DNA from 3 places in the Kurthia sp. YJT4 genome. Region 2 is predicted to be linked to each of the others. Evidence: riboswitches for the same ligand, from Rfam matches in the RefSeq annotation. Region 2 holds a riboswitch; each other region holds the start of a gene.

Region 1 (5,002 bases), 750 kb from region 2:
CTAGTTCAGATAATGAACGTAAGTAGTCAGTCATAAACTCTGGACCCGTCGCACAGTTCAAACCAACTGATAGTGGTTTAATATGTTCAATTGAAATATAGAAGGCTTCAATACTTTGACCAGCAAGTGTTGTTCCCATCGGTTCAATCGTACCTGAAATCATAATTGGAATTTCTTTACCGAGTTCTTCAAAAGCTTGCTTAACACCAAGTGTACCTGCTTTTACATTCAACATATCTTGTGATGTTTCAAGGAGTAGTACATCTGCGCCGCCTTCAATCAAAGCTTTCGCCTGTACATAGAAGTCATGCTTTAACGCGTCAAATGTAATACCACCTGTTACAGATAATGTCTTCGTCGTTGGGCCCATCGCACCTGCAACAAAACGTGGCCACTCAGGTGTCGATAATTCCTCTGCTACTTCTTTGGCAATTTCGACAGCACGTTTATTAATTTCAACTGCTTGATGACCTAAATCATATTCATTTAATACGAGTGGTGTACCACCAAATGTATTCGTTGAGACAATATCCGCTCCTGCTTCAAAATAAGCACGATGAATTCCTGCAATAACATCCGGTCGTGTTAAATTCAAGTTCTCGTTACAACCATCATATTCATCGCCCCCAAAGTCATCTGGCGTTAAATTCGCATTTTGTAACATGGTACCCATCGCACCATCTAATACGAGAATATGATCTTTAATTCTTTCTTCAATGAGATGTTTCGACAATGTGACTTCCTCCCTTAACCTTTTCATCTAATTCCTTAATGTAGTGAATTAATTCAACAGACATATCGTAGCGCATGAACGGTGTAATCAGATAAATACCGTTAAAGAGTGATGCAGCTGTGTCAATTAATTCTTTCGCAATTTGGACACCCTCTGCCTGTGCGCGTTCTTTATCGCCATCTGCTGCTTTCATACGTTCAAGTACTTCATCTGACAACTTAATGCCTGGCACTTCATGGTGTAAAAACTCAGAATTTCGTAAACTTGTTAGTGGCATGATTCCGATGTAAATCGGTGTATCTAAATGTTTTGTTGCTTCATAAATTTCAATAATTTTCTCTTTTGAGTAAACAGGCTGTGTAATGAAATAATCCGCACCTGCTTCAATCTTTTTCTCTAAACGTGGAATGGCACGTTCGACGACACGTACATTCGGATTGAATGCTGCCGCTACAGAGAAGTTTGCCTTTTTACGTAGTGGTTTTCCCGAGAAAGAAATACCTTCGTTTAATTTTTTAATTAATTGTAGTAATTCAATGCTCGATACATCATAGACGCTTGTAGCACCTGGGAAATCCCCTACCTTTGTTGGATCACCTGTCACAGCTAAAATATCGTGAATACCTAATGCATCTAAGCCCATCAAATGAGATTGTAGCCCGATTAAATTACGGTCACGACATGTAATATGTGCTAATGCTCGTACATTCTTTTCATATTTTAAAATCGATCCCATCGCCACATTCGATACACGCGGTGAAGCAAGTGAATTATCTGCCATTGTGACAATATCGGCGCCCGCTTTTTGTAAAATCGCTGCTCCCTCTAAAAACTTTTCCGTTTCTAAATGGCGCGGTGTATCAAGTTCAACGATAATGGAACGCCCTTTTTTTACTTTCTCGTGAAGTGGTTCAAATTTAGACACATTAGCTTCACGAATCACTTCTTCTTTAGTTGTGATAACTTCTTTATTTTCCATTGGTAAAACATCTGATAAATGTTTCTTCACTTCGTGAATATGTTCAGGTGTTGTTCCACAGCATCCACCAATTAAGCGAACCCCTTCATCACGTAATTCAACTGCAGCGCGCCCAAAATATTCTGCTTCTGATTCATATACCACTTTTCCTTCTTCTACATCGAGTAGACTTGCATTCGGATACGCAGATAAGAACGAGTTCTTTGGTAGCTCAACATTTTCAAGCGCCTTCACTGTATGGTACGGGCCTAACCGACAGTTCACACCGACAACATCAGCTCCAGCTCTTTCTAAATGTTGCAGTGCATCATTCAACTTCATTCCATTTAATAAAACCCCTGGGTCATGCATCGAAACTTGCGCTACAATCGGTCCATCTGAGAATATGCGAATTGTTTTCACTAATGTTTCAAGCTCTTCTAAGTCGTAAAATGTTTCGAGTAGTAAACCATCTACACCTGCATCAAGTAATACTTTTGCTTGTAAAACAAGTGATTCAATAATCTCATCTAGTGAATGTTCATCCTTACGAATACCTCGAATTCCACCAATTGTTCCAAGTACGTACTCGCCATTCTTTGCAGCTCTTTTCGCTACCTCTACACCCGCACGATTCAGTGCTTCATATTCATCTTGAATACCGTAGCGAGCTAACTTAATCGTATTCGCTGTGTACGTATTCGTCTGAATGACATCAGCGCCCGCTTCAATATATAGTTTATGAATATTCTCAATTACTTCCGGCTTTCGAACATTCAGTTCTTCATAACAAAAATCAATCCCATATGAATAGAGCAGTGTCCCCATTGCGCCATCTGCTGTTAATACCTTTGTCTTTAAATCTTCTAGTAACCCCATACACTCCCCATCCTTCCTTCATTTCAAAAAAGCTATAAAAAAACCTTCTTACATTGCATAAGAAGGTTTGAACTGACACTTGAAAATAAGCCTTCTTATCTTTTAAGAACCATACGTCCTTCTGGAATTAGCACCTGACCATCTAAATGGCTGGTTGCTGAAGCGTCGTCGGGCCAGTCCCTCGGCTTCTCTTGATAAGAAATTATTGAATTTTTAAAATATTAAAAGAATCATACCTCTTAAATAGAGTACCGTCAATAGCTTCTACCACTTTCAGCTAAATATTGTACGAAAAAGCGCTTACTTTATCACAATATTTCGTAAATTCAGTAATAGGTATTAAAAAAAAGCGTATGAGGTTTTTTCACATCTCATACGCTTCATATTTTATTTTTTTATCGTAAATGCATCGCCAGCATTTGAATCAAAGTCACGCGCATTGACATACTCACCTTGTACAATTAATCGTTTCGAACCATCATAATTACATGTAACGAGCGTCAGTAGTCTTTTTTTAGCTTGATTTTCGATAACTTGAACGTCAGTTGCTTCTGTAATAAAGATTTTTGTAATTTTATACGTATACACACGCTTATAGTCCGTTGTGTACATAAGCATTCCTTTTTTTGCTTTCGTTAAAGGGCTAAATAATGTTTTATCATTATTCATATTATGACCTGCTAATGCATAATTACCTTGCCCCATCTTCATATCCTTCTTTAATGTACCTGCGCCAATTGCTAGATTTGTATTTGAAATTCCGTATAAAATAGGCAATTGTAAAGATACATCGGGAACACTTAATGCACCAATTGAATGTACATCACCTTGATTCATTTGTGCCTTTAATACATCTTGTAAGCTAATATTTTCCACATTACCAAAATCAAAGCTTACGTCATCCGCATTTTGTGCTTTTTGTTCATCAAACTGCTCAATTGCTTGATTACTCATATGTGACACGATGAACCCCATAATTTGTTTATTGAAAATTAGTGCAACACCTAAAACAAACAAAACAATGCCAATCGTTAAACTTAATTTCCTGTTCATTATGGAATCCTCCTTTCACACTTTATACGAATTCTCGTTGTCTTTGAATAAATTGATTCATAACTCGCGTAGCCACTTCTTCACCATTTTGAATACATAAACCAATCCCCACACCATAATACGAACAACCAGCTAAATGTACATGTGGATGATATTTCACCATTTGTTTTTCAATACGTTCAACTGCTTGTTTATGTTGTAAATTATAAATTGGCATCGCATCAAACCATTTTTTTACATCAATCCATGTTGGTTCATCTATTATTTTTAAGCTTTTTTCGATGTCTTGACGTGCTATTTGTGCTAATTCATCATTTGTCATCTGACAAAATTCTTCAAAACGAGGATTATTCTTTTTATAAAACATACGGATAAGTAACTTATCGTCTTTAGAAGTATGACGCCATTTGCGACTTGTCCATGTACATGCATTACAATCTACATCATTACCTGATGATACAATATATCCTGTACCATCTGCTGGTAGCACATCATTCGGTAAATCATAAGCCAAGTAAACTGTAATAATAGAACCCGTTTGTAGTTCTTCAAAATCACGTTGGAAAGGCTCTTCCTTCAATAGTTTTTGTGCGACTTGGTGCGGTACAGCTAATACGACTTCATCTGCATCTAACCATTCACCCGTATCTATTTGAATCTTATACCCATTCGTGTCTTGTTTTAACAATTCCACCGATGTATTTTTTAAAATCGTCGCGTTCTCTAGTGTTTCTTCGATTCGTTCAAATAATTCTACTAGGCCATTTTTAAACGAGATGAATTTCTTTTTGGCATTCTCTTGGTAGAACGCTTTATTTGCTTCAAATCCACGCATGATACTTCCAAATTCATTTTTATATTCAAATAAATAGGGTAAAGTAGAAGCAATTGTTAATTTATTCAAATCACCTGAATAGACACCAGATAAAACAGGTGCGACTTGTTTTTGAACAATTTCTTCACCTAAATAATATGTTAAAAATTCTCCGACCGAATGATTTGTTGTAAAAGGGAGTTCGGTTTTTTCTAAGTCTTGTAAAACAGCTTTTTTTCCTTCTTCTGAAATAAGCGTACTTTTATTTAATGCTTGTTCATTCATAGGAATTCCAAACACGCTATCTTCTGGAATTGCATGTAACTGATTTTCCGTTAAAATATATGAAACGCCTGTGTCATTATAAACAACTCGATCTTCTAATTGTAATTCTTCGATTAATTTTCGAACACTCGCATGGCGCGACACGATGGAATCTGCACCAACTTCCATTAAGTAACCATCACGTTGTTTTGTGACCATCTTACCACCGATTTGTGCGTCTTTTTCAATCAATGTCAAAGCGAGGTCCAACCCTTGTTCTTTGGCTTGTTTTTGCAAGTAA
Region 2 (5,002 bases):
TTGTAGGTATTTTTGTACACGTGCATCTAATTCTTTTTTCGGTACACCCGCTAGCTTTAATGGAATCGCGATATTTTCATACACTGTGACTGTTTTTAATAAGTTAAAGTGTTGGAAAATCATACCGACTTTACTGCGTACTTTACGCAAACCAGATGCCGATAACTTCGTTAAATCTTTCCCATCGATTAGAACTTGTCCTTTTGATGGTTGTTCAAGTAGATTCACACAACGAATTAATGTACTTTTACCAGCACCACTATAGCCAATAACACCATGAATTTCTCCAGCAGGTACTGTAAGATTGACATCTCTTACAGCAGTTACGACTTTTTTATTTGAAACGAAATTTTTCTCAATATTTTTCAGCTCAATCATAGATGACTCCTCCTTTTCAATCTAACCGTTTACTTATCGAATACAGGGATTACTGCACCGTCAAATTCATCTTCAATGAATTTTTTCACTGTCTCTGAGTGATAAGCTTTAACGAATTTTTTTACATCTGCGTCATTTTTATGTGATTCTTCTACAACAATTGCGTTGATATGTGGTGAATCTGTATTTTCACGTAGTAGCGCTGTTTTTGGATCAATGCCTGCTTCTAAAACGAAGTTCGTATTAATCATTGCTGCATCTACTTCGTCTAATTGACGTGGTAATTGTGAAGCTTCTAGTTCTACAAATTTAAATTTATTTTTGTTTTCTGCAATATCTTTCGGTGTTGCCAATTTATCGCCAGTATCTTTTAGAGAAATAACTTTTTTGCTTGCTAGTACTTGTAAGGCACGATCACCATTCGCCGCATCATTTGGAATTGCGATTGTTGAACCCGCTTTTAAATCTTCTAATTTCTTCACCTTTTTCGAATATAGACCCATTGGCGTTAAAATTGTTGTACCAACTGATACAAGGTTTTCATTTTTCTCTTTATTGAAGTTCGCTAAGAAAGTTAGTGTTTGGAAACTGTTTGCATCCAAGTCGCCTTCTACAAGAGAAGTATTCGGTAATACATAATCAGAGAATGCTTTAATCTCAACATCTAAACCATCTTTTTTCGCTACTTCCGCTGCTTTTTTTGCGATTTCTTCGTGTGGTCCGCCCGTTACACCTAATACTAATTTGTTATCTTCGGCTGCTGCTTGGCTATCTTCTGTTTTCTTCCCACATGCTGCTAATACTGATGCTGATAATACAAGTGATAATACGATTCCTGTTGCTTTTTTCATAAATAAAACGCTCCTTTTTGTATGTAGCATATAAAAAAACCTCTCTTAACAAAAAGAGAGGTGAAAGTGTTGGTTTTACCTCTCTTATCTATCAAGATTTTGTCATCTTGCTGGAATTAGCACCTTTCACAATACCGATGTATTGGAAGGTTGCCGAGCTTCATAGGGCCAGTCCCTCAGCTACTCTTGATAAGAGATTTTATATTTTTATATAACTATTTGATATATTCAATCTATAGTTAATTTTCAGTAAAGTCAAACATTATTTTCTTGAGAAAACAAAATTAATGCACTTTCGAGCGAAAAACAGTCGAAAATTCAGGTAGATGTGCAATACGTTCTACAGCTTCAACTAATCGTTCAGGCGATACGAGTAAACCAACGCGAACGTAACCCTCACCATGTAGACCGAATCCATTACCTGCTGCAACTGCAACAGAAGCGTTCTCTAAGAGAAGATCTGCAAAAGTTTCACTCGTATAACCCTCAGGCACTTTTAACCAAGCAAAAAAGCTACCCGCAGGTGCAGTGACAGACCATCCAACCTTTGAACATGCTTGAATCAATGCTTCACGACGAGCTTCATATACAGTTAATTGTTCTTCTACACAATCTTGTGGACCTGTTAATGCATGTGCTGCGGCAACTTGAATCGCTGGGAAAATGCTGCAATAAAGGTGATCTTGTAGCAAATTAAGTCCTGCAATCACTTCTTTATTGCCAACAGCAAAGCCAACACGCCATCCTGCCATATTATACGTTTTCGATAAGGTATAAAATTCAACACCGATCTCTTTTGCACCTTCTGTTTGTAAAAAGCTAGGTGGTTTTACATCATCAAAACCAAGCGCTCCATAAGCGAAGTCATGCATAACAACGAAGTCATGTTGTTTTGCAAGCTGTACCGTTTCTTCAAAAAATGCAGGTGTCGCTGTAGCACCTGTAGGATTATTCGGGTAATTCAAATACATCAATTTTGCACGTTCTAAAATATCAGGTGCAATTTCCGCATAATCAGGTAAAAACTGATTTTCAGCAAGAAGTGGCATCGTTTCAAAGTTTACATGACTAAGTGCGACACCTGATAAATAGTCGGGATAGCCAGGGTCAGGAAGTAACATGGTATCGCCAGCATTTAAGAGTGTCATCGGCAGTTCTACTAGACCAGCTTTCGCACCGAATAGCACAGCGACTTCTGTTTCAGCATCGAGTGTTACATCATATTCACGTTTATAAAATGTCACAATCGCCTCTTTTAATTCATCAATTCCACGAAACGGTGAATATTTATGATTCGCGACATCGGCTGTTGCCTCTTGCATCGCCTTGACGATATGAGGAGGTGTCGGGCGGTCTGGATTTCCCTGACCTAAATTAATAATATCGTGACCTTCTGCAACTTTTTCGGCTACACGTTTTGCGAGTTTCGCGAAAAATTGTTCAGGTAATTTTTTGAGTAAATCAGAATAAGGCATTTGGTTGCCTCCTTTGGCTTTTTTGTTATGATAGAGAAAGAAATATTCTGAATAGTAGAAGTTTTATCGTGAATCATAATACTTTTCAGAAAAAAAGTCTAGGTGGTGGAGAGATGAAATTAGGTTGTATTCAGCTACAAGTTGCTTTTGGCGATGTTGAAAAAAATTTTTCTCGTGTGGAAGAATTAATTCGAGAAGCTGCAAATAAAGGGGCGGAAATTGTCATTCTACCAGAGATGTGGAATACGAGTTACGCACTTGAAAAACTTGAAGGTCTTGCGGATGTTGACGGAGAAAGAACAAAAGCCTTTTTATCACAATTAGCAAAAGAATTGCATGTTCATATTGTGGGCGGTTCAGTCGCAACGAAAAAGGGCGACAAATTCTATAATACGATGCTCGTCTACAATAATGAGGGTGAGCTAGTAGGCGAATACGATAAAGCACACTTATTCCGCTTGATGGATGAACACTTGCATTTATCTTCTGGTAACACACAAAATAATTTCAAACTGGGTGATTTAGATGCGGCAGGTGTGATTTGCTACGATATTCGTTTTCCAGAATGGTTACGTCTACACGCATTAAACGGCGCAAAAGTATTATTCGTTTCAGCGCAGTGGCCAACTGCACGAATTGATCATTGGAAAACATTATTACAAGCACGTGCAATTGAAAATCAATGTTTTGTGGTAGCAGTCAATCGCATTAGTCGCAATAAAGATAACTTTAACGGACAGTCGATGGTAATCGAACCATGGGGTGAAATTTTATGGACTGGTGGAGAAGATGAGGAATTAGCGATTGTCGACGTTGATTTTTCAAAAGTTGATGAAGTGCGCACACGTATTCCAGTCTATGATGATCGCAGACCAGAATTGTATCAAGATGTATTGAAATAAAAAATGAAGCTAGGGCTGATACGTCCTAGCTTTTTCTTTTGAAAGAGGGAGATATGAACATGAAAGAAGCAAAGCTTTTAAAGGCGATTGAACTAAGGAAGTTAGGACAGAAAGAGGAGTCAAATCAGATTTTGCAAAAATTAGCTGATGAATACCCAGCAGATGCAATCATTCAATACCAGTGTGCATGGAGTTTTGATGTTCTGGGACAAGAAATAGCAGCAGTTCCTTTTTATGAAAAAGCGATTGCACTTGGATTACCCGAGGAAGATTTACAAGGTGCTTACATCGGTCTAGGTAGTACGTATCGTACACTCGGGGAATATGAAAAATCACATCATACTTTTTTAAAAGGATTACAGTTATTTCCACGAAATCAAGCAATTCATGTATTCCATGCGATGACTTTATATAATTTAGAACGCCATGAAGAAGCAATGAATCGCTTATTAACAAGTTTAGTAGAGACAACGAATGATGAAGAAATAAAAAGTTATGAAAAAGCGATTCGATTTTATAGCCAACAATTGAATCGCATATGGTCATAACGCGCTACTTAGAGATTCGATTTTGTTTATTTTCTTGTATTTTGTTCGTTACATCGAGTAGTCTTTTCGCTAGTTTTGGCTCGATAATCTCATAAACTGTATCAGTATCTTGTGTTGGGATTGTTATGTAGTTATTTTCATAAATGAAAAGTTGAAAAGAGCCACTAGCACCTGAGAATGAAATACTTGTGTAGTTTTTAGGGTCTTTGATTTTTGCTTTTTTTACAGACATTGATTCTACTAAAGAAAGTAGCGCGGAAGAATCATTTGAAGTAATTTGATAAATTTGATCTTCAGGTGAAATGAGTGTATTTGCTTTTACTTTAGAGAGTTGAATCTTAGTTAGAACATCGTGCTGTAAAGATTGTTCTTTCGGTGTTTTGGCTACGACCACATAGGCAGTTAAGCTAACACATAAAAGAATTAGGATGAAAAATATTTTTTTCATATTTTGACACCTCCTATTATAAAATACCATAAAAAGGAATCTCGCTGAAATTTCAGCGAGATTCCTTTTTTATACACTCAAACAAAATGGTAAATTAAATGTTTTGCTTGGCTTTAATTTTTCAAAGAGATGATAGAGCATATAGTATTCAATACCGCGCGTTCTTTTCAGTGCATTGGAAGAGCGACGTGTAAATTCATCGAGTTGTTGTTTAGAGAATGCTTGCAATGCGAGAAGTGTATCTCTGCGCCATTTACTTTGAAGGCGATGGATATAATCACTCGCTTTCGCGTGATTCCCACGTTCGATTTCAATTTGTGCCAAAGTATAATAACGAATTTCTGCTTTTTGAATTTTCTCTGCTTCAAAAAAAGCTGCATCATAGCGTTTTTCTAACAGT
Region 3 (5,002 bases), 830 kb from region 2:
TTTTTGAAAACAAATGCTCTTTTTAACTCGCTTGGAAGTCTTCATTCTATGCTATTGTAACTTAATGTCTGACATCTGACAATCTAAAAACTTATTTTTCACGCTCTACGTATAATACCCAAAAATCATCGAACGTAATCGCTGTCATATCAGGGTCTGCGGCTTCCTCAATGTAACGTGAAAGTTCATCAAAGTCCTCCGATTGTTTTGGAAAGGTATGATCTAAAAACATCGCTTCTGCAAATCGTGCAAAAACGTCATTTTTACCTCCTCCTCTGTAAGTTAATGCAAATTGATAGAAACTATGTCGCATATATATTCTCCTTAACTAGTAAATTAGAATTGGTTTTTCGAAATTTTTGTATGGCTTTTTTACTTCTGTTTCCGTAATATATAGAATAGATAGAAAATTTCAAATTACGTAAAGTAGGTGACACGATGGTTATGACAAAAAAGAAAATACCCACTTCTAAAAAAGCTACGAAACGAAGTAAGAAAAGTTCTAAAAACAATGCCACTCCCCCAAAATTTTTAAAATCGTTCAAGGTTCTTAAATTAATTCGTGGGCGTGTAGTACTTGTTTTCGCAGTCCTCACCATTATTTTAGCAGCGATGCTTATTGTATCTTACAATAATACAGAACGCTTGAAAGATGAACTCAAAACACTGACGGGTAAAAATGTAGATCAGCAAATGCGCGTCAATTTACTCGCTGGTGAAATTGCACAACTATCCAACTTAGAACAGAGCTTTATTATAACAGGTAGCGATGTATATCTTGGACAATATGAAGAACAAAAAGAAACAATTGATAAAACACTTCAAGATCTACATAAAGCCTTTAATAAAAAAGGTGATGCGCGTGACCGAATTGATTCGATTGATCAATTTTATAATAACTATTTAACCTATTCTAAACGCGTCATTGATGTTCGTAAAGAGAGTGGTTTAGATGCGGCACAACGAATTGTTCAGATTGGAACAGGTGCTAAAGCTATGTCCTATGTAGATATCCACATAGACATGATGAATAAGGTATTAGCTAAAAATACGGATGCACAAATTAAAAAAGTAGAAAAAAGCACGGAAGTTTCGATGATTATTTTCTTCGTTTTAACATTATTGTCGATTATTCTCGTATTTATGTCAGGTACAGCGATCTTCCGTACAATTAAAGTGAATACGCACAAAATTAATCGTTCACTATTGGATATGGCAAGTGCAGGTGGTGACTTAACAAAACGTCTTGAAATTAAAAATGACGATGAATTTGGTCAAATCTCTGCTAGTACAAACACATTAATTGAGTCGATTGCGAATTTAGTGCGAAAAGTCAGTGCTTTAACAGAGAATGTATCTGCAAGTGGCCAACAACTGACTGCTTCTGCACAGGAAAACGCGACAACAATTCAACAGATTGCGAACTCAACTGCGGAAATCGCAGAGAGCAGCGAACAGACGATTCGTTCAATGGAGCAATCATCTAACAAAATGTCACATCTAGAAGAAACAACACTGCAACTGAATGATGATGCACAGGATTTACGTCAAACTTCAGCGACAATGCGTGAAGCAGCAAAAGAAGGACAAAATAAAATCCAACAGTCTGCAAAATCGATGATGGAGATTGAAGAAGTTATTGCGAATACGAACCAAACTGTCACAGGTCTTGGTGAAAGTTCTGAGGAAATCACATCGATTATCGGAACGATTACGAGTATTGCTGAACAGACGAACTTACTTGCCTTAAATGCGGCGATTGAAGCGGCACGTGCAGGTGAACATGGTAAAGGCTTCGCGGTAGTAGCAGATGAAGTCCGAAAGCTTGCAGAACAATCACAACGCGCTGCAAGTGAAGTAGCAACGATTGTACACACGATTCAAGACGAGATTTCGGTCATGGTCAAGCAAAATGAGGCTGGCGTGTCGAAAGTCATTCAAGGGGTCGAAATTACGAATGAAACGATTCAAACATTCGATGCCATTACACGCGAGACAGAGAAAACGATTCGTATTATTGAAAACATGGTAACGCGAATCGCTGAGACGAAGAATGTCAGTCAAGATGTTATGCAGTCGTTCATCGCAGTAAACTCGATGGCAGAACATACAGCACATCAAGCGGATCAATCGGCAGCGGCGGCTGAACAAGGCTCTGCATCTATTCAAGAAATTTATGCATCTTCTGAAGAATTGTCACGTCAAGCAGATTCATTACGTGATTTAGTTCAACAATTTAAAATTTAATCTGACCAAAGACTAGGCTAGCTAAGTATTTACTTTGCTTCTGTCCTAGTCTTTGTTTTTTATTTCCATATCAAATGCCCTATTTTTCATAAAATAACATTTTTCTCGCAACATAAACGGATATTCCCTATTCTTTTATGATAAAAAGTGCTAGTATAAGCAATCGAGGAGTGATTCAAAATGAAATTAACAAAATACGTATTAGCATTTGGGATGTTAACAGGTGCTACTCTACCTTATACTTTACCTGCTACGGAAGCTTTTGCTGCCACAAAAAAAGAAGGTGTTGTGTCAAAAGACGTAATCGTACGTGCGGCATCTACACCAAAATCAAAAAATCTTGGTACATTAACAAAAGGAACAAATGTTACGATTTATAAAGAAACAACATATTGGTACCAAGTGAAGTTCAATAATAAATTGGCTTATATTTCAAAAGATCACGTGAAGTTGAATACAAAGAAAAAACCAACAACAAAGAAACCAACAACAACTAAAAAACCAACAACTGACACACTTGTATCAAAAGTTCCTTCAAAAAAAGCTGGAAATGCGACAATTAAATCGAATGTATATTACTATAAAACAGCTTCAACAAAAGGAAAATCACTTGGTATTTTGAAAAAAGGTACGAAAATTCATGTGAATTCTACAAGTAAATTTGGTTGGGTTGAGTTCGACTTCAACGGTCAAAAAAATTACGTCTACAAAGACTTTGTAACAATGACAAAAAAATAATCAAATGGGAATCGTAGTTTAGACTACGGTTCTTTTTTTATCTTCTCTAAATTCTGAATAATTATTTAATTTAGCTTGAAATTTCGCTGTTTGCATGGTAAGATTCCATTAATTGACTAATAATCGATTAATTAAATAGGTTTTCTTATCGAGAGAGATGGAGGGACATGGCCCGATGAAATCTCAGCAACCCCCTCTTTAAAGGGACAGGTGCTAAATCCAGTAAGACGCAGTTCTTGAAGATAAGAAGAATCACTCTTACATAGAGTTTTCTTCTTACTATTAGAAGAAAACTTTTTTTATTACACAAAAAAGGATGAGGACAATGACAAAAATCGAAACACTTTTAACTCAGGTGGGAACACATTCAGATGAAAAAACAGGTGCAATCAACGCCCCAATCTACCTTTCAACTGCTTACCGCCATGCAGGTCTTGGAGAATCAACAGGCTTTGATTACACGCGTACAAAAAATCCAACGCGATTGGTATTAGAGGAGGAATTTGCACGTTTAGAAGGCGGAGATGCTTGTTTCGCCTGTAGTAGCGGTATGGCTGCAATTCATTTAATCCTCTCGCTATTTAAAACAGGTGATGCAGTGATTTACCCGGAGGATTTATATGGTGGCACATACCGACTGGCAACACAATATGAAGCACAATATGGTATTCAAGCAATCTTTAACGACTTTTCATCTCTTGAAGAGGTGGAACAACTTGTTATTGAACATCCTGTTAAGGCGATTTTCTTAGAAACGCCGACGAATCCTTTAATGCAGGAAATTTCTATCGAAGAATGTGTGAAAATTGCGAAAAAATATGGCATTTTATTGATTGTCGACAATACATTTTTAACACCGTACTATCAACGCCCAATTGAGTTAGGTGCAGATATTGTTATGCATAGTGGCACAAAATATATTGGTGGACATAATGATGTATTAGCAGGACTGGTTGTGTCAAAAGGTACTGAACTAAGTGAACGTCTTTTCTTACAACATAATGCGATTGGTATGACACTCTCACCTTTTGATAGCTGGTTACTACTTCGCGGTTTAAAAACATTACACCTTCGTATGAAACAACATACAGCAAACGCTCAGGCGATTGTGGCATTTTTAGAGAAGTCGCCACATATACGTGACGTTTTATATGCTGGACGCGGTGGCATGGTATCCTTCCGTCTACAATCTGGAAAACAGATTGATCCATTCTTACGTAATTTAAAACTGATTGCTTTCGCTGAAAGTTTAGGCGGTGTGGAATCATTTATTACGTACCCAACAACGCAAACACATGCAGACATTCCGGAAGAAATTCGCAATGCGCGTGGCGTGGATGATTCACTTCTTCGTTTCTCAGTTGGCATTGAGGAAGCAGAAGATTTAATTGCGGATTTACAAAACGTATTTAACGTATTAGAAAGCGAGGCTGTTGTACATGACTAAAGAGCAAATTGAAACAACGTTAATTACAGGTGCTACAAAACATGATTACGAGGCAAAATCGGGAGCTGTTAATGTACCGATTTACGCTTCTTCTACCTTCGACCAAGAGCATTTCGATGCTTTTGGCCCATATGATTATAGTCGTTCTGGTAACCCAACGCGCGATGCACTTGAGCGAACAATTGCACAGCTTGAAAATGGTTCACGTGGCTTTGCTTTTGCTTCAGGAATCGGTGCCATTTCAGCAGCTTTACTTACATTAAATGCTGGTGACCATATTGTTGTAACGAACGAAGTATATGGTGGTACTTATCGCTTTGTAACAACGCTTTTACCGAAGTACGGGATTACGCATACCTTCGCTGACTTCACGGATTTAGAAGCGATTGAAGCAGCGATTCAGCCGAATACAGTTGTACTCTATGCTGAAACACCTGCAAATCCACTGCTTGGGATTACGGATTTAGAAGGTGTCGTTAAAATTGCGAAGAAGCACCAATTAAAAACATTCGTTGATAACACATTTATGACACCTCTTTATCAAAAACCACTCGACTTAGGAGCAGACGT

Evidence for each region. A riboswitch is a leader RNA that binds a small molecule or an ion and turns the genes downstream of it on or off. The one in region 2 is predicted to bind S-adenosylmethionine.
Region 1: another riboswitch for S-adenosylmethionine. It lies ahead of QN089_RS13180 (bifunctional homocysteine S-methyltransferase/methylenetetrahydrofolate reductase); the one in region 2 lies ahead of QN089_RS01405 (MetQ/NlpA family ABC transporter substrate-binding protein).
Region 3: another riboswitch for S-adenosylmethionine. It lies ahead of QN089_RS05300 (aminotransferase class I/II-fold pyridoxal phosphate-dependent enzyme); the one in region 2 lies ahead of QN089_RS01405 (MetQ/NlpA family ABC transporter substrate-binding protein).

What each region holds. Positions count from the first base shown of each region.
Region 1 is NZ_CP126689.1:2,656,530-2,661,531, forward strand. Features, by position in the region: gene metH (methionine synthase) at 1-733, opposite strand, end outside; gene QN089_RS13180 (bifunctional homocysteine S-methyltransferase/methylenetetrahydrofolate reductase) at 714-2,570, opposite strand; SAM riboswitch class I at 2,663-2,771, opposite strand; gene QN089_RS13185 (class A sortase) at 2,958-3,623, opposite strand; gene hemG (protoporphyrinogen oxidase) at 3,646-5,002, opposite strand, start outside.
Region 2 is NZ_CP126689.1:277,998-282,999, forward strand. Features, by position in the region: gene QN089_RS01400 (methionine ABC transporter ATP-binding protein) at 1-378, opposite strand, end outside; gene QN089_RS01405 (MetQ/NlpA family ABC transporter substrate-binding protein) at 408-1,229, opposite strand; SAM riboswitch class I at 1,311-1,425, opposite strand; gene QN089_RS01410 (pyridoxal phosphate-dependent aminotransferase) at 1,514-2,704, opposite strand; gene QN089_RS01415 (carbon-nitrogen family hydrolase) at 2,818-3,606, shown strand; gene QN089_RS01420 (tetratricopeptide repeat protein) at 3,666-4,154, shown strand; gene QN089_RS01425 (hypothetical protein) at 4,159-4,602, opposite strand; gene QN089_RS01430 (hypothetical protein) at 4,672-5,002, opposite strand, start outside.
Region 3 is NZ_CP126689.1:1,108,784-1,113,785, reverse strand. Features, by position in the region: gene QN089_RS05315 (YozE family protein) at 92-313, opposite strand; gene QN089_RS05310 (methyl-accepting chemotaxis protein) at 439-2,247, shown strand; gene QN089_RS05305 (SH3 domain-containing protein) at 2,428-2,985, shown strand; SAM riboswitch class I at 3,128-3,234, shown strand; gene QN089_RS05300 (aminotransferase class I/II-fold pyridoxal phosphate-dependent enzyme) at 3,311-4,432, shown strand; gene QN089_RS05295 (aminotransferase class I/II-fold pyridoxal phosphate-dependent enzyme) at 4,425-5,002, shown strand, end outside.